Regions from separate parts of the Desulfothermus naphthae genome, predicted to be linked through region 1. Evidence: riboswitches for the same ligand, from Rfam matches in the RefSeq annotation. Region 1 holds a riboswitch; each other region holds the start of a gene.
The links. Region 1 has a riboswitch for cobalamin ahead of ACYQ1E_RS03420 (carbohydrate porin). Riboswitches for the same ligand answer to the same signal wherever they lie in the genome.
Positions count from the first base shown of each region.

Region 2: linked by a shared signal. The riboswitch ahead of ACYQ1E_RS12915 (helix-turn-helix domain-containing protein) and the one ahead of ACYQ1E_RS03420 (carbohydrate porin) in region 1 are both predicted to bind cobalamin.
Region 3: linked by a shared signal. The riboswitch ahead of ACYQ1E_RS01090 (sirohydrochlorin cobaltochelatase) and the one ahead of ACYQ1E_RS03420 (carbohydrate porin) in region 1 are both predicted to bind cobalamin.

Region 1 covers NZ_BAAHYQ010000001.1:712,749-717,637, forward strand. Annotated here, with positions in the region: gene ACYQ1E_RS03410 (hypothetical protein) at 1-100, opposite strand, end outside; gene ACYQ1E_RS03415 (tetratricopeptide repeat protein) at 167-691, opposite strand; cobalamin riboswitch at 867-1,076, shown strand; gene ACYQ1E_RS03420 (carbohydrate porin) at 1,251-2,384, shown strand; gene ACYQ1E_RS03425 (tRNA(5-methylaminomethyl-2-thiouridylate) methyltransferase) at 2,499-3,548, opposite strand; gene ACYQ1E_RS03430 (FKBP-type peptidyl-prolyl cis-trans isomerase) at 3,608-4,042, opposite strand; gene ACYQ1E_RS03435 (AAA family ATPase) at 4,231-4,889, opposite strand, start outside.
Region 2 covers NZ_BAAHYQ010000003.1:289,795-294,683, reverse strand. Annotated here, with positions in the region: gene ACYQ1E_RS12925 (Flp family type IVb pilin) at 1-79, opposite strand, end outside; gene ACYQ1E_RS12920 (Flp family type IVb pilin) at 104-316, opposite strand; gene ACYQ1E_RS12915 (helix-turn-helix domain-containing protein) at 336-713, opposite strand; cobalamin riboswitch at 821-1,099, opposite strand; gene ACYQ1E_RS12910 (YbhB/YbcL family Raf kinase inhibitor-like protein) at 1,261-1,800, opposite strand; gene rpe (ribulose-phosphate 3-epimerase) at 1,816-2,484, opposite strand; gene tkt (transketolase) at 2,645-4,642, shown strand; gene rdgC (recombination-associated protein RdgC) at 4,648-4,889, shown strand, end outside.
Region 3 covers NZ_BAAHYQ010000001.1:232,900-237,788, reverse strand. Annotated here, with positions in the region: gene folE2 (GTP cyclohydrolase FolE2) at 1-738, shown strand, start outside; gene rnz (ribonuclease Z) at 743-1,660, opposite strand; gene ACYQ1E_RS01100 (KH domain-containing protein) at 1,661-1,900, opposite strand; gene ACYQ1E_RS01095 (TatD family hydrolase) at 2,066-2,869, opposite strand; cobalamin riboswitch at 2,976-3,221, shown strand; gene ACYQ1E_RS01090 (sirohydrochlorin cobaltochelatase) at 3,344-4,315, shown strand; gene ACYQ1E_RS01085 (TolB-like translocation protein) at 4,348-4,889, opposite strand, start outside.

The DNA.
Region 1 (4,889 bases):
GATCCTTTGGAAAATCAGAATGTATAAAAACTTCTACAACTCTATTATCCAATGAGGCGATCTTTTTTGCAATCTTTTTTAGAATTGATAAACTCTTCATTTATCCTCCTTAACTCCTAACTTTTTTGACTTAAATGTATTTTATAAAGGTGTGACTTAAATATTTCTACTTATTATTTAAGGTACTTTCCATTTTACTTTGTTCTTTTATGGCTTGCTCAATAGAGTCGATCAAGTCTTCCTTTTTTGCCATGTTGGAATCATAAAGTGCAATTTGTAGATTTATTGCCCTTTGTACAATTGGTTTGGTAATGTCAAAAAATTTTTTTAAAGAATTAATGGCATTTTCCATATCATCCATATATGCAAAACAAAGTCCTAAATAAAGAGATAAAAAATTATTCTTTACTCCTCTTTTCCTCAGTTCTAAAAATTCCTTCAGAGCCTTTTGTATATCTCCTAGCTTATAATAACAATAGGCTAATTTTTGACGAACCACTAAATTATCTGGATTATTTTTAAGTATTTCTAAATAAATTTCTTTGGCATCAAGGTATTTTCCCTGGTTTAAAAACTCGTCAGCTTTTTTTCCAGGGCCATGAACAATAGATGTGTAATGAGTGGGTTCCAAAGAAAATCTGTGTTTAAAACCAAATAAAAACTCTCTTCTACTAAGTCTGGTCTTTTTCATAAAAAAATTTTCTCCCAATCTCTGAAACAAAAACACCTTTATTATGGATGTAAAACAATCATCAAAAGGGCCTACTTTAATGTAAAATGAAAAGAAATTTTATACACAAAAGAGTTCCCTGACAAGAGATAATTTACAAAATTTTTATAGAGGTTGACAAAAAAATAAAGATAAAATATAAAGCCCTCCATCAGGTGCCGATTTAAGGCTTAAAAGGGAATCCGGTGAAAATCCGGAACCGGCCCGCGGCTGTAATAAGGGGACGAAAGCCACAGATATGCCACTGCCAAGGCCCCTAAGATTTAATCTTAGGTGGTTGGTGGGAAGGCGTGGTGAGTAGGAGGATCCTTAGAGTCAGAAGACCTGCCTGAAAAAAATATACCCTCGGGAAAAGGGGTAATATTTTATAGAAAGGGATAAAAACGGGAAATCCCGGAGAATTATAATTCTCAGGGATTTTTTTATTTTTATATATAAATTTAGTTGATTTTTTTATAAACATGGTATAGTAACATTTTAGTTTAACAAATAACACAAAAAATCAAAGGAGGAGGTATTTATGACACACAAAAAAATCTTTTTGGTCGCATTAGTGTTTTCTGTATTAACTGGTTTTAAAAGTTATGTCTACGGTTATGACATCACCAAACAACTGTCTCTGGATGTGTCCATAGCAGGCACATATCAGTATCTTGATTATGATTCTGAAGATAATGATGATTCCCTTGGGAGAGGTGCTATTGCTGCAGATATTGGCTTTAATCTTCATCCAACTGACATAGATGAATTTCAGGTTACTCTAAGTTATGCATCAGGTAATAGTTTACATGATAAATCCCCATTTATACTGGCCTCATATGCAGATGACCTAGAAGACGATGTAGAAGACATCAATGGCAGAAGTAGAGATTATTTATTAGAGGCTTGGTATAAACATACATTTAATTTAACCGAAGATATTTCCTTATCCGGTACCATTGGTATCATTGATTCAACAGGATATTTAGATGAAAATGAATTTGCCAATGATGAATTGAGTCAATTTATGAATGAAGTATTTGTCAACAATCCTTTATTGAATTTGCCATCCTACGATTCAGGCGGTGTAGTTGAACTTTCTTATAAAAATTTTTATCTCAAGGCCCTGGCCATGGACTCAAAAACTGATAAATGGGAAACACAAGATGAGAATGATACAAAATCTTATAACTACTATGGTGGTGAAATTGGATGTAGTTTAAATACACCTGTTGGTGAAGGTAATTATAGGGTAATAGGTTATATTACTTCAGAAGAGTTCGAGGGATGGGATAACTCAGAAGAGAAATATCAGGGAATGGGAATTTCAGCAGATCAAAAAATAGGAGAACTTTTTGGTGTATTTTTTAGGTTTGGATGGCAAGATGACGATGCAAAAGTAGATTTTGATACTATGTATTCAGGGGGAATTAACATCAATGGAAAATTATGGGGAAGAGAAGATGATGAAATAGGAATTGGATATGCCTATCTTGATGGTTGTGATGATGCTGATGTAGATAATACCCAGGTAGTTGAAGGATATGTCAAATTTAAAGTAACAGAATTCAGCCATGTTTCCTTGGACGTGCAATATATGAATGATGATTATGAAGGGAATATAGACGATACTGAAGGTGTTATTTCCTCCGTTAGATACGTAATAGAATTTTAGGCCCATAGCACTCTTTCATATAGGACCTGGATTCGTAAAAAAAAATAATCCTCCCTTATGGCGAATTCAGGTCCCTTTTAAAATAAAAAAAGTAATTATTCAATAAGTAGAAAACTAAAGAGGACCACGCCATAATGTTGGTTTTTTATTATCCGGTAATATCTGGAATTCCTCTACCATAGATCCTCTGTGCAGATGAATATTTAGAGGTCCTTTCTTTACCCTGGCCTTTGAATACCATACAATTAACTTTGCAGCAGAAATTATCAATTCTGTTGGCCACTTAGATTCTTCTGATCTACCAATTCCTATTGGTCCTGGGATATCTATAAGTTTAAAGATATAATCGGATTCATTAGCGAGTTTGAGTAGTTTTAAATTGTCCTCATGATTTCGTCCTACTATAAACCAATATTTATCTGACCAAAATTGTCTCCCATATCTCACAAGAAGAAAATCATTTGAAGTAAGTGATTTTTTATTATTAAATATAGGTTTAAATCGTTTAGCCATTTGCGGATCTGTTAATAGACAACCACCAGCAGGTGTAGGAATTTTCATAATGTGAAATTGCTTTGCCAAGTCAAGTTGTCTTTTTCTGGACCTACCCCGAATATCTAATAATTTTGACCTATCAACAATACCTTCTTCCTCCACCCTGGTTGGCTTTAAATTTTTTGCGCTAAGGGGCCTTAGCAGAAATTCATTTGTCTTGGACTCCCGAATAATTATATTCATAGAATCCTGTCGCTGAGACATGGGCCTTTGCCCAACAACTTCTCCAGTGATAATAAACTTTGCGTTGAATAAGGGCATAAGTTCTTTGACTTTCTTAAACATGTATATCTTACAATCTATGCAAGGGTTTAGTGCCTTACCCCGACCATATTTAGGATTTTTAATTATTTCAAAATATTCTGAACTGACTTCTATAGGCAGGATGTCTATTTTATATTCTTGTTCCCATTGAGGAACCTTTTCAAGGTTTCCGAAAAAAGGAGAGAAGAAATGAATACCAAGGACATCAAGTCCTTGTTGTTGAATTAATTTTATTGCCAAAATTGAATCAAGGCCACCTGAAAAAAGGGCTAATGCGTGGTATTGTGATTTAATTTTTTTTTCAGGTTGGCTTAGATGTTTCATCCTCTTAAAATAGTATATCACATAATTTTCTTCCTCTTTTATTTGATTATTTTAAATCGCTCTTTCTAAAAACATTAGAACTAGATATTTCTTGGTCTCACATCAAGAATTTCAACTTCATAATGGAGTTCTTTTCCTGCCCACGGATGATTTTTGTCTAAATAAACCCATTCATCCACAAAACCTTTTACCTTAAAAACCTCACTCCGTCCATCGGAAAAAATCCTTCTAAATTCCTTACCAACAGCAATATCTTCTCCCTGAAGTTGATCTCGATGGACCTTTAAAACAGAATCCTTTTGGTAATCACCATATGCTTCTTCTGGCGGTACCACTACTTCTTTTTTATCTCCAGGTTTTAGACCAATCAAAGCCTTTTCCAAACCAGGTACTATCATGCCTTCTCCGCATATAAACTCATAGGGCTTTCCATTGCGAGTACTTTCAAGCACTTTACCTGTATTATCTTTTAGTGTATAATGCATAGTCACTATCTTTCCTTTTTCAATTATCATAATGTTGCCTCTCCTTGACTTTTTTTGAATATACCAGCCTACAAAAATGGTTTTTCCAATATTTTTTTCCTCTGTACCACTTTATTTCTTAATAATATTTATGACTTTTAGCCCCTGCTCCCCATTTTCTAATTAATTATAGCTTTAGTCTTTTCCCACGCCTATTATTATTTATTCTAATTTTTCAATTAAGGTGTATAAAGAATATATTCATCTGAATCATTTTCCTTTTGTCCTGTCTCTACATGAATAGCAAGTAATAAAGATTCCAGAACATCTTTAGAGATTTGTAAACTATACACTAAGGCTTCCCGCAATGTCGCTCCTAGGGACATGAGTTCCGCTATCATCAAACTATGTCTGATAGAGATATTCTCTTCAAATTGTGGATTATCTCTCAATTTGTTTACTACACCAATTATTTCCATAGCAGTGTTTTCATTTATGCCTGTCTTTCGCATAAGTACTTCTTTCTCAACCTCTGTAGGCAGATATTCGAGGTGAATACGGTAAAAACGATCTTTTAGGGCTGCGTCTAATTCATCAACGCCAGAGAATTCCTCACCTTCATTCATTGTGGCAAAGAAAATCACCCTGGGGGCCACTTCAACCAGTCCTAATTCATCGATCCATATATTTCTATCTTCTGACAACACAGAGAAAAGTTCGTTTAAGGCATGGGGGGTTTCTGATCTGTTGAGCTCTTCCAAATGAATAACACAACCAGGAGTCTGAATAGCTTTTGGAAACAAGAAACTCTGATAATAGGTTTCACCATTCTTTAGCCTCTGCTGACCAAAAAGTTGTCCAGATTCCACAAGAAGTCCAATTTGAAAAACCGCTAGAG
Region 2 (4,889 bases), on a different contig from region 1:
CCGTTATCCCTGCTATTAAGCCATAGTCTACTGCTGTTGCTCTGCTCTCATCTCTCCATAATTCCTTTAAATTTTCCATGGTTTTCTCGTCATACTTTGTTTATTAACCTCCATTTATGTTGGGGGGATTCTGCACGTTATCCGAAGCATCCTGTATCTTCAGATTAATATTACCAAAAAGGCTTGTTAACTTATCTTTAAAAGCATAAAGAACTGTGACCAAGGCAGCAGCCATTATCCCTGCTATTAAACCATATTCTACTGCTGTTGCCCCGCTCTCATCCCTCCATAAATCCTTTAAAATTTCCATCATCATTGCTTACCTCCTTTAATTTTTATTTCCTAACTGGCTTACCATCATCCTTTATCCTTTGTCTAAATTCAGAAGGGCTAAGGCCCACTATTTTTTTGAATACCCTGCTAAAATAGGACAGATCATTAAATCCTGTTTCATAACATATTTGAGATATGGGGAGTTTTGAATGCATAAGAAGCTCCTTTGCCCTGTTTATCCTGAGCTCGATGAGATATATTTTAAAATTTTTTCCTGTATATTTTTTAAAAATCCTTGAAAAATAAAACTTACTAAAGCCACACTCCCTGGCCACTTTTTCCAGTGTCAATTCTTTATTAAAATCCTTATGGATCAAAGATATAGCACGTTGTATCAGCTCTTCTTCTTCATTAAATACATTGTCTGAATATTCTTCCAATATATAAACTCCCCACCATAAAAAAATCCCCGGCCCGATTATTCTCGGGCTGGGGATTCCCGTTTTATCCTCAGCCTTATAAAAACACACCCCTTTCCCATAAGGGTATGTTTCACCAGATTTAGGCAGGTCTTCTGACTCAAAGGATCATCCTACTCGCCCTGTTGAATAACCTTATCTTAAGGATATTCAACAGGACTCGCCCCGTTGAATAGAATTCCCTCCTCGGAAATTCAACAGGGCGAGCCACGCCTTCCCAGGAGCATCTTATCTCCCAGTGGCATTTATGTGGCTTTCGTCCCCTTTTCACAGCCGCGGGCCGGTGCTGGATTTTCACCAGCTTCCCTTTTAAGCCTTATAAAGGCACCTAAATCCTTTTTTGGATGTGAGTTTAAATCAAGAAATTGTGGTATTGTCAAGCAAAAAGATAGGAGAAAAACAAAAAATCTTTCTCTTGACTTAAAAATATCTTCTCAACCTGTTAAATTCCCCATAATCCGCATAGTTAAAATAACTATTTAATCTCTTAAGATAGTCTGACATAAATCTATTTTTGTTCAAAATAACCAGTATAACTGGCTTTATCTAAAATATGTGAAGATATTACATCTGTCAACTCTTCATAAGAGGGATTGTCACGAATATCTATTTTTTCACAGTCAAGGGCATATATGGTTGTTACATAAGGATGTTTGCCCGTGCCCCTGGGTGGTTGAGGTCCACCATATCCCTTAAATCCAAAAGAATTTATAAGTTCCCTGCAAGATGCACATTTGTTTGATAGAGAAAAACCTTCTTCTATTTTATTAAAATCTTTGGGAATATTGATAACTGCCCAATGAAGCCAGTTTCTGGCAATTGGATGAGGGTCAACCATAATTAATGCAAAGGATTTTGTGTTTTCTGGTGCATTTTCCCATCTAAATTCCGGGGATATGTTTTGGCCACCAATGGTCTTCATTACATATTTTTTGGGCATCATCCCTTCATCTGGATAGGAATTGCTTTTAATTATCATCTTTCCACCTCCTATTGCCTTATTTATTCCCAGAAGAACAAATAAAATTATGCATATGATTTTTTTCATAACCATATCCTTTTTTTATTTTTTTAAAATAGCTTCTATAAACTCTCTATGTCTTTTTTTATATGGTGGATGTTTGAAAAATGCAGAGCCAGATACAACCACATTTGCGCCTGCCTCAACAATGGACTTTACATTTTCTAGAGTAACTCCTCCATCAACCTGAATCAGGGTATCCAGCCCCGCCTGGTCAATCATTTTTTTCAGTTTTTTTATTTTCTGGATAGAATATGGGATAAATTTTTGTCCTCCAAATCCTGGATTTACACTCATTATAAGGACCATGTAAAGTTTTGGCAAGATATATTCAATTATTTTTAGCGGAGTATGTGGATTTAGGGCTACTGCTGGTTTTATCCCAAGCTCTGATATCTTTGTTACAACAGAATCTAAATGGATACACGCCTCAGCATGGACACAGAGGAGATCAGCACCAGCCTCTTTGAAATCTTTAAGGTATAATTCAGGATTTTCAATCATGAGATGTACATCAAAAAAAAGGGATGTTCTAGGCCTGCATTTTTTAATAATTGGTGGCCCTAGAGTGATATTGGGGACAAAGTGTCCATCCATAACATCCCAATGGACCCATTTTATATCTGCCTCCTCAAGGCCTTTTAATTCCTGCTCAAGATTGGCAAAATCACATGAGAGGAGTGAAGGTGATAAAATAAATTTTTGTTGCATAAAGACTCCATGAACTAGTTTAAGTAATCACTTTTCAAATGGGTGAAAAAGAGGTTGACTCTTAGGATTTCTCTTTATATGTCAAAGTCTGAAAGGTCAAGAAGTTTAAGGTTATTTTTTTTATTTAATAAGGGGTCTAGGCTTATTTCGAGGGGGGATAATGATTAGTAGAAGAGAGCTTGCAAATGCAATAAGGGCCTTATCCATGGATGCTATAGAGAATGCCAATTCAGGACATCCTGGAGCACCCATGGGAATGGCAGATATTGCAGAAGTATTGTGGAGGGATTTTGTCAGACATAATCCTCAAAATCCAAAATGGCCAAACAGGGATAGGGTCATTTTATCTAATGGTCACGCATCTATGCTTTTATATTCTGTTCTGCATTTAACAGGATATGATTTGACCATAGAGGATATAAAAAATTTTAGGCAACTTGGATCAAAGACACCAGGTCATCCTGAATATGGTGTTACCTCAGGGGTGGAGACAACTACCGGTCCCCTTGGACAGGGACTTGCCAATGCAGTTGGAATGGCATTGGCTGAAAAGATCTTTGCAGCTACTTTTAATAAACATGATGCTAAAATTATAGATCATTACACATATGTGCTCTTAGGTGATGGATGCCTTATGGAAGGTATATCCCATGAAACATGTTCCCTTGCTGGCACCTGGGGACTCGGGAAATTAATAGCCCTTTATGATGATAATGGAATTACTATTGATGGACCTACTGATAAATGGTTTACAGAAGATATAAAAAAGAGATTTGAATCTTATGGATGGCATGTAATATGTGATGTTGATGGACACAATCCAGATGAAATTTATAGGGCAATTGATTTGGCCAGAAAAGAGTTAGATAGACCATCTATAATTTGTTTTAAGACCCAGATTGGATTTGGTTCACCTAATCTTGCTGGAAGTGAAAAGACCCATGGAGCTCCCCTGGGGGAAGAAGAGGTTGAGGCTGCTAAAAAAAATCTGGGCTGGAAATATCCACCTTTTGAGATTCCAGAACATATATATAAGGCCTGGGATGCAAGGGAAAAAGGTAAAAAATTAGAAGATAACTGGAATAAAGAGTTTGAGAAGTATAAAAATCTATATCCTGAAGATGCAAAGGAATTTTTAAGGAGGATAAATAGAGAACTTCCACCAAATTTTACTGAGGTTTTTGAAAAATACATAGAAGAATTTTTAAAAGATAAAAAAGATATTGCCACAAGAAAGGCATCAGGGATTATCTTGGATAAACTGGCATCTAACCTTCCAGAACTAATTGGAGGATCAGCAGATTTAAGTGGTTCTAATAATACCAAACACTCTAGGTCTGTAGTTTACACCAAAGATTCGCCCAGAGCCAATTATCTCCATTTTGGGGTAAGGGAATTTGCAATGGCAGGAATTATGAATGGCCTGGCTCTTTATAGTGGATTTATACCTTATTGTGGAACCTTTTTGGTGTTTTCAGATTATATGAGAAGTGCAATAAGGCTGTCTTCATTGATGAAACTTAAGGTCATATATATATTCACTCACGATTCTATAGGTGTTGGTGAAGATGGACCAACACACCAGCCAATTGAGCAAACATCATCTCTTAGACTCATACCCAATTTAAAGGTATTTAGACCCTGCGACATTGTAGAATGTGCGGCTGCTTATTATCATGCACTTTGTGAACATACCGGTCCAATGGCACTCATCCTTTCCAGACAGGCACTAAAAAAACAATTAAATAAAAAAGAACAATATGAGGGTGCGAAAAAAGGTGGATATGTTCTTGTAAGAGAAAATGGAGATTATCCAGAGGTAATATTAATAGCCACTGGTTCAGAAGTTGGCATATGTGTTGAGGCTGCAGCTATTTTAAATAAACAAGGTGTTCCAACAAGGGTAGTTTCCATGGTCTGTACAGAACTCTTTGAAGAACAGGATAACTCATATAAAGATATGGTATTGGACAAAAGGGCTAAACTTGTAGTAGCTGTGGAAGCGGGTTCATCTGATTTATGGTATAAATATGTTGGAGACAGGGGATTTGTTATAGGTATAGATGAATTTGGGAAATCTGCACCTGGAAAGGTACTTTGCGAGCATTACGGTTTTGTGACAGAAAATATAGTAAATAAAGTAAAAGATAGGATTTAGGTGAAATGGGTTTTTTATCTGCATCTTTTGGTCTAACCAGATATAGGGTTTTAGGAGAAGCAGACTCTGAGCTCTGGGAGAAGATCCCAGGGCTCTTAAAGGAATTTTCCTTTAATGATATTGATGAGGTAACAGATGAAGTGAGTTTTGGGTGGGTATCCTTTGACAATATGTTAGATAATAAATTTGAGTTATCCTCTCCATTTAAAGGTGAATATGTCTGTTTTTCTTTGAGGATAGACAAGAG
Region 3 (4,889 bases), 480 kb from region 1:
CCTATTGATAGAGTAGGAGTGAAGGACTTCAAGTATCCCTTATTAATTAGAAAAAAAAATAACGGTATTCAACACACAGTTGCCCACGTGAATCTTTACGTAGATTTGCCTTCAGAATTTAAAGGCACGCACATGAGCAGGTTTATAGAGAGTTTGCAAGAATGGTCTGGTGTTTTAGATTATCATACTTTTAAAGAACTTCTTCGGGATGTTCAAAAGAGGTTAAAGGCAAGAAAGTCTCATCTTTCAATATCTTTCCCGTATTTTTCTGAACAGCGGGCGCCAAAAAGTGGAATAAAGGCCCTTATGGATTATGAGTGTGTATTTATGGGAGAATTGGAAGATGATAAGCTTTCCATGTTCTTGCAGGTAACTGTTCCAGTAATGACTGTTTGTCCATGTTCTCTTGCAATTAGTGAAAATGGGGCTCATAGCCAGCGTGCTTTAGTGAAGATAAAATGTCAGTTTGAAGGGTTTTTGTGGGTTGAGGACCTTATTGAAGTGGCTACTACTTCTGCATCTTCACCTGTTTATGCCCTTTTAAAAAGAATAGATGAAAAATATGTAACTGAGTCTGCTTTTTCTAATCCGGTCTTTGTGGAAGATGTGGTGAGAAGGATCGCAGCTAAACTTTTAGACCATCCACTTGTTAAGTGGTTTAGGGTAGAGGTTGAAAGCCATGAATCCATACATAATCACAATGCCTATGCCTGTATAGAATCTCCTTCTAATTTGTGATACATTAAATATTTCTTCTAATAGCTTCAAATTCCATTTCCATACCGTCCCTGGCTGCAATGGTATTTTTAAAAATTTTTTGAGCTTCTTGTTCAAATACTTCTGTGGTGTTATATCTCTGGGAAAAGTGGGTTAAAATTAGCTTTTTTACCTTACTTTTTTTTGCTATTTCAGCTGCCTGCATTGCTGTTAAGTGTTTGTAATTTTCAGCTAATTTTGTTTCAGTAGAAAGATAAGTGGATTCACAAACCAAAATATCTGCACTATCTGCGATTTTATAGGCTGAATCGCAAATCCGTGTATCCATAATATAAGAAAAAATTTGTCTTTTTTTGGGAACCGCTACTTGTTGTAAAAAGACCTTTTGTCCTTTAAATTCAATCATTCCTCTATTTTTTAGCTCACCAATGGCCTCTTTTGGTAGGTCTTTAGGGAGTTTTGATGGGATTACATTCCATTTGAGAGGGTCAGATATTCTAAAGCCATAGCAATCTATCCCATGGTCCAGTTTGTAGGCCTCAATTAATACCTCACCTGAAACACTTATTTTGCCATCATGTTCAATTGGACAAAAGATTAATTCCAGATTGTTGTGAAATATTGCAGCATTGATTAAATTTCTTAAAAAAAGCTCTCCCTCCTTTGGATAGATAATTTCTACTGGATGGTTTATTTGGTTTAATGAAAGCCTTTGAATTATCCCTGGAAGTCCAAGACAATGGTCTCCATGAAAATGGGAAATAAATATTTTTTTTATTCTATTTATTGGGACTTTAAATCTTATTATCTGTCTTTGGGTTCCCTCGCCTGGGTCAAATAAAAAATCTTCATTTTCCCACCTTAGAAAAAGTCCCACATGGTTTCTAAAGGTGGTGGGGACCTGAGATGCTGTCCCCAGAACCACAATCTTTTTTTGCGTCATTTAGTCCTGATCCACAACTATGAGTTGATATTCTTTATTTTGTTTTTTAGAAGCTGCGGCAAGCAGGACTCTAAGTGCCTCTATCATCTTACCCCTTTTACCTATCACCTTACCCATGTCCTGTTTAGCTACTTTTAACTCTAGAAGAGGCATTCGTTTATTTTCCAGATTTTCTTCTACAATTACCTCTTCTGGCCTGTCCACAATTTCCTTCACAAGCTTTTCAACAAATTCTTTCATCACTTTCCACTCTCTTGTTAAAGGTGAAACATAAAGAGCCAAAACCAATAAATAATGTTTATTCTTATACGTTATGTCATATTTTTTCAAGATTGAAGTTCAATTTTTTATTTCAAAATTTTCTGACACATTTTCAATAAGCTTTAGTTCAATCTCATTTTTTTGTTAAGATAAGTGTTCTTCTAAATTATAAAATGAGATTATGTTATGTTTTAATAATTTGGATTTTTCCTCTGGTTTAAGATATTTTCCAGTAACAAAGTCAATATATGGTCTGGATATAATTTTCCCGCTATCGCTATTTAGCATTACTTTATTTATATCATATAAATTATTATTAACTAATTTTGCTATATCCTCTTTGGTAGATTTTCCTTTTTGTAATGTAATTCCTATTTGGACGTTAATTTTTTTTACAAGATCAATTGTATTTAATTCAACATGATCAATTACTATCTGTTGATAAAGGGATTTATAATCATTTAAAATATCTAATATATTTTGAGTTATTTTGTATTTATTTTTTCTTGGGGTATGAATACCAATTCTCTTGTTTTCTGGTAAATAATTAACACACCAATTAAGTTGTTCAATAAGTATTTTTTCTTGAATTTCCTCATCTCCATCCAATCCTATTTCCCCAATTCCAAGACACTTAGGATTTTTCATATGGGTTTCTAAGGCCTTTTTTATTTCTGTTGTAAGTTTTTTAGTGTTTTTTAGCTCCTGGCAAATGGTTCTTGGATGAATTCCTATCTTGTAATAAAAAGGTGAATTTTTTTTAGATAATTCATCAGCTATATTTTTTAGATAATCCCAGTAAATGATATAATCTGCAGGGTCATGTATGTTTTCATTATATGACCAGATTATTCCTCCTATGTTATTATCACGATACTTGGCTGGGAAGTCCATATCTTGTTTTAATAATATATCTCCATGCATGTGGGAATCAATTGCTATTACCATTTTTGTCCTCCATTTTTTTAGTCCAGGAAATATTAAAATCTAAGTGATAAAATTGTCAAATTTTAATGAAACCTTTAGTTAATTATTGACTATTTAAAAATAAAAAATTAAAAGCTTGACGTGTGGTGTCCAAAAGGGCTTAAAAGGGAAGCCAGTGAAAATCTGGCACGGTCCCGGCCGCTGTGACAGGGGACGAAAGCTGCAATATACCACTACCGAGCACCTCTAAGAGGTGTTCTGTGGGAAGGTGCAGCTCGCCCGAAAGGGGCGAGTCCTGTTGAATATCCTTAATTCAACAGGGCAAGTAGGATGATCCTGGAGTCAGAAGACCTGCCACACAAATAGATGCCTGAGTGCTGAGGACAAATCAGGCAATGAAGGGTGAAGAAAATTCGGGTGCAACCCTTTAACTGGAATTTTATCCAGTTAAAGGGTTTTTTTATTTTTAAATTTTTATTAAAAGGAGGTATTGTTATGCGGTTTTTAAAAATCTTTTTAGCAGCTATGATTTTATCCACATTAATTTTGAGTAGAGGGTTTGCTATGGAACATCAAAAAAACAAAATTGGTATTGTTGTGGCGGCCTTTGGTACTACCTATCCAGAGGCACTAAGATCACTGCTCAATATTAGAAATGCAATCAAAAAGGAATTTCCTACTGCAAAAGTAAAAATGGCCTTTACTTCAAATATTATACGGAACATCTGGCATAAAAGGCAAACTGATCCAGAGTGGATAAATAGAGAGGATATACCAAAAGATATTTTTTATGTAAAAGGACCTCTCGCAGCTATTGCTGAGCTGCAAGACGAAGGGTACAGAACAATTATTGTGCAACCCACTCATTTTTATGCAGGTGAAGAATTTATGGATCTATGTTCCTATGTTGATGGTTTAACTGCAATAAAGACTATTAAGAAGAAGTATATACCTTTTGAAAAACTCGTAGTTGGACGTCCTTTAACTGGAATGTGGGGTGTAAATCACGATTATAATGAAGATATTAACGAAACAGCAAAGGCTCTAAAAAAAGACGTAGAATATGCAAAGAAAAAGCATGCTGCCTTGGTCTATATGGGACATGGAAATGAGTATTTTTCAACTGGAGTTTATGCACAGCTTCAGAATACAATGAGGCGAATGTATAAAGTACCAGTTTTTATAGGAACGGTAGAAGGCTTTCCTTCTTTAGATGATGTTATATCTGCACTTATACACTCAAAGGTCAAAAGAGTTGTGTTAAAACCCCTTATGATGGTGGCAGGAGACCATGCCAACAACGATATGGCAGGTCCTGAAAAAGATTCCTGGAAGTCTATTATGGAATCAAAGGGAATTAAGGTCTATCCAATTTTAGAAGGACTTGGTGAAAATCCTGAAATAGTAAAAATATTTGTAGAGCACGTAAAAGATGCAGCAAAGGACAATGGGATACATCTCCATTAAAGATTTGAGGGGAGATGATATCTCCCCTTTATTTAAAAACACGTTTCTACCACATAAAATTTAGGTCCTGGTAATCTAATTGCTTGCCCAGTGATGCAATTTTTGTGAAAAAGTAAAGGTAGTCCTTTTAAATATCCGAAAAATTTCTCCTTTGCTTCTACCCCATCTACTACCATAAACATATTTTTCCCATCACTTGCAACATATGCCATGTGATTACCATCTTTGGAAAAATAAGGAAAATCTGTCCATGGATATTTTTTCCCTTCAATATTATCCAATACAATAAAATATTTTTTACTTTTTACTGCTATGTAGGCAACATGTTTTCCATTGTTGGAGAATTTAGGTCGTCTGATGAAATCATACTTTTTTCCTTCTTTTTTGTCTAAAACTAAAAACCATTTTTTGCCGGATCTTGCTCTATAAGCTATATGTTTTCCATCATTTGATACAACAGGTAATCCAACTGAATCATAGAATTTTTGAGGCTTATTATTAATGAATATCGCTCCTTTGGAGTTTTTCACCCCCATATATAACAGATCATTGTTCTTTGAAAAAAAATACGGAC